Regions from separate parts of the Microbacterium sp. NPDC091662 genome, predicted to be linked through region 2. Evidence: riboswitches for the same ligand, from Rfam matches in the RefSeq annotation. Region 2 holds a riboswitch; the other holds the start of a gene.

Region 1 (4,206 bases), on a different contig from region 2:
GGGAGCCCTCCAGGATCTCCCCGATGCGCGTGGTGCGCGACGACGAGCGGGGACTCGTGGCCTGGCTCGCACCCGGAACGCTGCAGGAGGCCCCGGGGTCTGCCGACGGACAGCGCGTGCGCCAGGTGCCGCTCGATCGGCGTTGGCTCGAGCCGCGGACGCGCATCGTCGAGCCGTGGAGGGGCAACGGGGTGCTGTGCATCGCCCCCGCCGGGCTGCCGTGGTCGGTCTGGTTGTTCTGGAGCGACACCACAGGCCCGGACTGGTCCTTCGCCGGCTGGTATGTGAATCTCGAGAACGCGCATCGTCGCACCGATCACGACACCTATTCGTCCGACCACATCCTCGACGTCGAGATCGATCCGGAGGGCGGGATCCATCTCAAAGACGAGGACGAGGTCGTCGCCGCGATCCAGCAGGGGCGGCTCAGTCCCGAGCAGGCCGCGCAGATCGAGCGGCACGCGGATGCGGCGATCGCCTCGTTCGAATCCGATGACTGGCCTTTCGATTCGGAATGGGTGCGTTGGCGGCCCGACCCCGCATGGACCGTTCCGGTGCTCGCAGGCCTGGACCGGTTGAGCCCGCGCACCACTCTGCTCTGAGCGGAAGAGCTTCCCGCGGCCTCCGCCACCTGATGACATGGACTCATGACGGATGTTCTGATCCTCGGCGGTACGGGCTGGCTCTCCGGGCGCATCGCCCGGCGATGGGTCGATGAAGGCGCCGCAGTCACGTGTCTCGCCCGTGGCTCCCGCCCGACCCCTGCGGGTGCCGTGCTCGTGCGAGGCGATCGAGAGGATGCCGACGTCTACACCGACCTCGCGCGGCAGGACTGGGATCACGTCGTGGACGTCTCGTCCCACGCGGTGCAGGTCGAGCGAGCGGTCGACCTGCTCGGCGATCGGGCGGGGCGTTGGACGTACGTGTCGTCCGTCTCGGTGTACTCCGACGACGAGACGGTCGGAGCGGACGAGGCGGCTCCGCGACATCCGGCCGCGAGCCCGGGCGACGAGTACGACTACGGCGCGCAGAAGGCGGCAGCTGAAGACGCTGTCACGCGGCTCGGAGACCGCGGCTTCATCGTGCGCCCTGGGCTCATCGTGGGTGACGGTGACCCCAGCGACCGGTTCGGGTACTGGGCCGCGGCGTTCGCACGCGCAGGCACGGAAGCCGTGCTGCTGCCGCCGCTCGCGGGAAGGAGCGCGCAGGTCGTCGATGTCGACGATCTCGCGGCGTTCATCGTCGCGACCACACGCACCGGCGCCGTCAACGGCGTGGGCGATGAGCACCCCCTCGCCGATGTGCTGGGTGCGGTTCGGCTCGCGGCTGGTCACACCGGCTCCGTGGCGGTCGCGGACGAGGGATGGCTCCGTGCGCACGATGTCGAGTACTGGGCGGGACCGCGGTCCCTGCCCTTGTGGCTTCCGATCGGCATGAGCGGCTTCATGACCCGCTCGAACAGCGCATTCCACGCGAGCGGGGGACGACTTCGTCCGCTCACGGACACGATCGAGCGTGTCATGGCCGACGAACGGGCACGCGGCATCGACCGGGAACGCCGCGCAGGACTCACACGGGCGGAGGAGCGGGCGCTGCTGGCCGATCGCTAGACTGCGAGCAGTGACACGGGGTGCCGCAATCCGCGGCTGAGAACAGACCCGTCGAACCTGATCTAGTTCGTACTAGCGAAGGGATGTCGCGATGAGCGATCTTCTGCGTCCAGATTCCACCCCCGACCTCGCGGGTTCCGCCGCGACCCTGCTGGAGGTGCTGCGCGAGACGCCCCCGTTGACGCACTGCATCACCAATGCGGTCGTCACGGGATTCACCGCCAACGTACTGTTGGCGCTGGGGGCCGCCCCCGCGATGGTCGACATCGTCGATGAGGCGGGGATGTTCGCCGGAGTCGCCTCCGGAGTGCTGATCAACCTGGGGACCCCCACGCCAGAGCAGCAGGCGGCGAGTCTGGAGGCGGTTGCCGGCGCCGCCGCATCCGGTACACCCTGGGTGCTCGACCCCGTGGCGATCGGCGTGCTCCCCGTGCGCACCGCTCTCGCACACCAGCTCGCCTCGCAACGGCCGACGGCGATCCGCGGCAACGCCTCCGAGATCCTCGCCCTTGCCGGGCTCAGCGTGGGGGGACGCGGGGTGGACGCCACCGACAGCACGGAGTCCGCAGCCGATGCCGCCTCGTCGCTCGCTCGTGTCACGGGCGCGGTGGTCGCGGTGTCGGGGCCGATCGACCTCATCACCGACGGGCGACGGGTGCTGCGCCTGGCCAACGGTCACGAGCTGCTGACCCGCGTGACCGGCGGGGGATGCGCTCTCGGTGCGGTGATGGCCGCCTTCCTCGGAGCGGCCGGCGCGACCGAGCATGATGCGCTCACCGCCGTGGCATCCGCGAGCCTCGTCTACACGATCGCTGCCGAGCACGCCGCTGCGGTATCCGCGGGGCCGGGCAGCTTCGCCGTCGCCTTGCTGGATGCGCTCGCTGCGGTGGGACCCGATGACATCAGATCCGGTGCACGCGTCGAAGGCGGTGACCGGTGAACGCCGATCTCTCGCTCTACCTCGTCACGGACGCGGCGCTCTGCGGGGATCGGGGTGTCGTCGAGACCGTGCGCCGAGCGGTCGACGGCGGGGTTCGCATCGTGCAGTTGCGCGACAAGGCCGCGACCGACGCCGAGACGGTCGATCAGCTGATCGCGCTGTCGCGGGTGATCGACGGCCGGGCGCTGCTCGTCGTGAACGACCGGCTGGACGCCGCGGTCGCGGCCAGGGAACGGGGTGCGCGGGTCGACGGCGTGCACCTGGGACAGGGCGATGCCTCGGTGCTGCGCGCGCGTGAGGTGCTCGGGCCCGACGCGCTGATCGGTCTCACCGCGAACACTCCTGCACATCTCGACGCGGTCGGCGCTCTGCCCGCAGGCACCGTCGACTATCTGGGTGTCGGCGTGATCCGGCCCACCACGACCAAGCCCGATCATCCCGCACCTCTCGGCATCGACGGCTTCCGTGACTTCGTGCGGAACAGCCCACTGCCGTGCGTGGCGATCGGCGGCGTCGGCATCGATGACACGGAATCCCTTCGCGAAGCCGGTGCGGCCGGGCTCGCCGTCGTCTCGGTTCTGTGCACCGCCGACGATCCCGGGGCCACGGCGGGGGAGTTCCGCCGGCGCTGGCTCGCCGGCGCCGTGCCGAGGGTGCTCAGCATCGCCGGCAGCGATCCGTCCGGGGGAGCGGGCATCCAGGCCGACCTCAAGTCCATCGCCGCGAACGGCGGATACGGCATGGCGGTCCTCACCGCGCTGACGGTTCAGAACACGCAGGGCGTGCGCGCCGTGCACGTGCCGCCCGCGCACTTCCTCCGCGCTCAGTTGGATGCGGTGTCGGACGACATCGTGATCGACGCCGTGAAGATCGGGATGCTCGCCGACACCGAGGTCATCCGCGTGGTGGGGGCCTGGCTCGACGAGGTGCGTCCGCCGGTCGTCGTGCTCGATCCCGTGATGGTGGCGACCTCCGGCGATCGATTGCTGGATGCAGATGCGGAACGAGCCCTGCGCGAGCTCCTCGTGCGCGCGACCCTGGTCACCCCGAACCTCGCCGAGCTGGCGGTGCTGGCCGGCCGCGACATCGCCGACTGGGAGGACGCGGTCTCCGCGGCGGAGCGGCTGTCGGCGGAGATGGGGGCGGCTGTCCTGGTCAAGGGAGGACATCTCGTCGGCGACACGGCTCCGGATGCGCTGGTCGACGCGCGTCGTGGGGCGCGCCAGGAGTTCACCGGGCCTCGGATCCCGACCAGGAACACGCACGGCACCGGCTGTTCGCTGTCGTCCGCGCTCGCCACCCTTCTCGCCCGCGGAGAGGAGCCGGCCGATGCGGTTCGCGCCGCACGCGCCTGGCTCCGTGAATCCCTGCGCGCAGGCGACACGCTGCGAGTGGGGCGCGGGCACGGGCCGGTCGACCACTTCGCCGGACTCCGGGAACGTGCGGCGGCGCAGACCCGACCGGCCGCGGACGACGTCGCCGCAGAGTGGTGGCAGGAGATCGCGGAGATCCGCACGGAGATCGACGAGCTCCCTTTCATCCGGGCGCTCGCCGAGGGGTCGCTGGAACGGGGGCCCTTCCTGTCCTATCTCGCGCAGGATGCGCTGTATCTGCGCGAGTACGCCCGGGTGCTCGCCGAGGCCGCCCGGCTCGCAC
Region 2 (4,206 bases):
GACCTCACCGTCGTGGGTGATCGTGACGACCGCGGAGCCTTCGTCACGAAGCGCCGCGAGCATCGCGACGAGCTCCGCCCAGGTGCGGGAGTCCTGCCCGAACGTCGGTTCATCGAGCATGAGCACGCGTGGCCGCGTCGCGATCGCGGCGGCGACCGTGAGACGGCGCTTCTCACCACCGGAGAGCGTGTACGGATTCGCGGCGGCGAGCGGCGTGAGCCGAAGCCTGGCGAGCAGCTCTTCGCTCCGGGCCGCGATCTCGTCCTCCGTCATGCCGAGGGCCCGCGGTCCTACTGCGAGCTCATCGCGCACGGTCTTCGCGAGCAGCTGGTGCTCGGGCTCCTGGAACACCATTCCTATTCGGGTCAGCAGATCGCGGGAGGTCCAGCGGATCGGCGACGGACCGGCACCGTCGGCGAGGGCGCTGGATGCGACGACCTCGCCTCTGGAGGGGACGAGGAGTCCGGCGAGGGTGAGACCGAGCGTGGACTTTCCCGTACCGTTGGGCCCGGTGATCGCGAGGGCCTCGCCCGCGTGCACCTCCAGATCGATGCCTGTCGCGACCGGATTGCCCTTGACCCGGGCGACGGAGAGCTCCCGTGCCGACAGCAGCGTCTCCCCCGCACGGCTCGCGGGGGGCGACGGCATCCGCGGAGGCCACCCCGGCACCCAGACGCCGTCCGTCGCGAGCCGGGATCCCTCACGCTGCAGCACCTCGCGCGGAGGGCCGTCGGCGACCACGCCCCCCGCACCGATCACGATCACACGAGTGATGAGCGGCAGCCAGACATCGAGGCGATGTTCCACGACGACGAGCGTCGCGGGCTGGGCCTCCAGCATCCGCTCCACCGCATCGCGAACCTCGATCACCCCCGCGGGGTCGAGATTCGCTGTCGGCTCGTCGAGCAGCACCAGACCCGGCCGCATCGCCAGCATCCCGGCGAGAGCGAGGCGCTGCTTCTGGCCACCGGAGAGGGCCTTGGTGGGGTGATCGAGCGGCACGTCGAGGCCCACCGCGTCCAGCGCCGCCGCGACACGCGTCCAGATCTCGGTCCGCGGCACTCCGAGGTTCTCGCAACCGAACGCGACGTCGTCGCCGGCCCGCGCCAGGATGACCTGCGAATCGGGGTCCTGGAGCACGAGCCCGGAACGGCCGCGCGTCGCCACGGCCGAAGCACCGTCGACGAGCAGGTCTCCCGCGCTCTCACCCTCTTCCTCACCGCCGAGCACGCCCGCGAGGCCGTGCAGCAACGTGGACTTGCCCGCGCCCGACGCGCCGAGCACCAGCACCCGCTCACCGGGCTCGATGCGGAATGAGACGTCGCGCAGAGCCCAGGCGATGCGACTTGCGTGACGCCACCCCCAGCCGCGCGCCTCGACGGCGGCCGGGACTGTCTGATCGACCGACATCAGACGCGGACGCGCGCCTCGCGCCCGGAGCCGAACCGATCGAGCGCACCCGTGGCGGCGATTCCGCGCGCCAGCACCCACGACAGCGCACCCGCGATGACGGCGCCCGAGATGACGGTGCTGACCAAGTAGATGATCGTGAAGGCGGGGCCGGAACCTGCGTACCAGAGCACGAGATTGTTGATACCGCCGGCAAGGGCGGCGCCCGCACCGGCGAGGATGGCGACCGGAAGCGACCAGCGACGGTAGAAGAAGAGCAGGAAGACCAGCTCGGCGCCGAGCCCCTGCACGAGACCGGCCTCGAGGGTGAGGAACCCGCCCCACTGGTTGCCGATGAGCGCCGAGACCACGGCCGCGAGCAGCTCGACGTAGATCGCCGCCCCCGCCTTGCGGATGATGAGTCCACCGAGCACGCCGGCGAAGAGCCACGGGCCGTCGAGGAGACCCTGGATGCCGGGAAGCAGGGGCTCGAGCAGGGCCTTCGGTCCGAGGTAGCCGACGTTCCAGGCCAAGAAGATCAGACCGGCGGCGACACCGATGACGCTGGCGACGACGATGTCGACGATCCGCCAGCGCAGATAGCTCCGGCCCGGGGTGTTCCCTGCCGTCTTCGCTGCGGCGGATGTGGACGTGGGCGTACTCATCTGAACTCCTCCCTGCGCTGGCATGACCCAGATCAGGTTCGACGGTCGAAGCGCGATTCGCTCCCTCTCAGCCCGGCTCGCCGGACTCCCGTGGTTGTGCTGAAGATCCTACCCGCTGGCGACACCCGCGTGGCGACAGTGCCGTGCGCCGCGGAACTCGCCCGGGATTGGGTACCGTAAACGAGTGACCGCTTCAGATCCCGCCGACGAGGCGACGGGCGTCGTCAGCGACGACGGCCCGGCGACCGCCGCCCCCTCCGGACCAGTCGATACTGCGACGGGCGGATCGGTGCTGACGGCCGAGCAGACATCGACGCACGCGCCGGAATCGATCGTCGCACCGGAGCCCGTGATCGCACCGGAACCGGTGCTCACCCCCGAACCGGCCGCTCCCCCTCTGACGAAGCCGCCGTTCGTCCCCCGCGAGCGTGTGACCCCTGAGACCTCCGACGAAGCCCTCGCGCTGCTGGATTCGACCGCACCCCAGTGGGCGGACGACACCGCCCCGGCCACAGCCCTGACCTGGGTGGACACCACGGCGGTCGCCGCGCACACCTCTGTCGCGACTCTCGATGAGACGTCGGAAGCCGAGCGCTCGAACGGCCTGCTGCGTGACGCCCGCCTTCGACCGGCCATCGCCCGTCCCGGCATCCTGGTCCCGCTCGCCACGCTGGTCGGCCTCGTCGCCGCGTACGCCGGGACCACGTTGCTGTGGCCGCTGCACGAGGTGCCACCCACGGTGCAGTCCGTCGAGTTCACGACCACTCCCGCTGCCGCCGCCACCGTCACCTGGCCGACCGAAGGTGCCGGCGCCGTCGGCATCGCGGGCATGACCACTGCGGCGTCCGTGCCCGACGCCGTGAGCATCGCCAGCATCACCAAGGTCGTGAGCAGCCTGATGGTGCTCGACCGCATGCCGCTGGCGGTCGGCGAGCAAGGGCCCGAGTTCTCCTTCACCCGCGCCGACAGCGTGAAGTACTGGGACTACCGGCGCAGCGACCAGTCCGCCCTCGACGTGCCGATCGGCGGCGTGCTGACGGAGTATCAGTTGCTGCAGGGAACCCTCATGGGGTCCGCGAACAACTACATCGACCGCCTCGCGACCGAGATTTGGGGTTCCGACCGCGAGTTCGCTCGGGCCGCCGAGGTGTGGCTGCGCGAACGTGGCCTCACCGGCATCACCGTCGTGACGCCGTCGGGCTTCGACGAGCGCAACGTGGCCACCCCCGAGGCACTGGTCACGCTCGGCGAGCGCGCGATGCAGAACCCGGTTTTCGCCGAGATCGTCGGCACCAAGTCGGTCGATCTGCCGGGCGCCGGCACGGTCGTCAACACGAACGGGATGCTCGACGATCCCGGCGTCGTCGGCATCAAGACCGGCACGCTCGTCGGCTGGAATCTGCTCACCGCCAAAGACGTGGTCATCGGCGACACAACCGTGCATCTCTTCGCCGCGGCGCTGAACCAGGCCGGCAACGAGCAGCGACTCGCTCTCACCCGTTCCCTGTTCACCGAAGCGGAAGCGGCGCTGGAGGCTCAGGCGCCCGCCGTAGCGAAGGACACCGTGGTCGGTCGGGTCACGACCCCCTGGGGCGAGAAGGTCGATGTCATCACCGAGTCGGACGCCGAGGTGGTGCTGTGGAACGGCGCGACCGCCACAGCCGCTGCGGCCTTCGACCTCGGCGACGCACGCGAGCAGGACGACGCGGTGGGCACACTGACCACGACCGGCCCGCTCAACACCGTCACGACGCCGCTGGTGCTGGCCGAAGATGTCGAGGGCCCGAGTCCCTGGTGGCGTCTGACCCACCCGCTCGAGTTGCTCGGCATCACCGCCGACCGCTCCTGACGCCCTCCGCGCCGACGCACACACGAGGACGCCCCACCCCGAGCGAGCGGGGTGGGGCGTCTTCGTGCGCGATGCCGGAGATCAGGAACGGTGGCCGGAACCGTCCGCCCCGTCTTCCAGCAGCGCCTGGGCTGCCGCCGTCTCGGCTGCGGGCACCTGAGCGCCCGCGGAGGCGCCGGCGACAGCGGCCGCAGCCTCCGCCCCCGTGCCTTCGGCATTGTTCGCATCGCCCGTCACGACGACGGGCGTCGTCCCGGTGAGAGCATCCTCGGCATCGATGTCGGTCGCCGCCTGTTCGAACTG

What was found. A riboswitch is a leader RNA that binds a small molecule or an ion and turns the genes downstream of it on or off. The one in region 2 is predicted to bind thiamine pyrophosphate.
Region 1: it holds a riboswitch for thiamine pyrophosphate, as region 2 does, so the genes downstream of both, thiM (hydroxyethylthiazole kinase) here and ACIQLD_RS09740 (ECF transporter S component) in region 2, are expected to answer to the same signal.

The regions. Positions count from the first base shown of each region.
Region 1 is NZ_JBIVTM010000002.1:987,487-991,692, forward strand. Features, by position in the region: gene ACIQLD_RS18080 (DUF402 domain-containing protein) at 1-602, shown strand, start outside; gene ACIQLD_RS18085 (NAD-dependent epimerase/dehydratase family protein) at 648-1,610, shown strand; TPP riboswitch at 1,617-1,711, shown strand; gene thiM (hydroxyethylthiazole kinase) at 1,702-2,550, shown strand; gene ACIQLD_RS18095 (bifunctional hydroxymethylpyrimidine kinase/phosphomethylpyrimidine kinase) at 2,547-4,206, shown strand, end outside.
Region 2 is NZ_JBIVTM010000001.1:1,983,612-1,987,817, forward strand. Features, by position in the region: gene ACIQLD_RS09735 (ABC transporter ATP-binding protein) at 1-1,410, opposite strand, end outside; gene ACIQLD_RS09740 (ECF transporter S component) at 1,410-2,054, opposite strand; TPP riboswitch at 2,047-2,156, opposite strand; gene ACIQLD_RS09745 (D-alanyl-D-alanine carboxypeptidase) at 2,239-3,903, shown strand; gene ACIQLD_RS09750 (ABC transporter ATP-binding protein) at 3,985-4,206, opposite strand, start outside.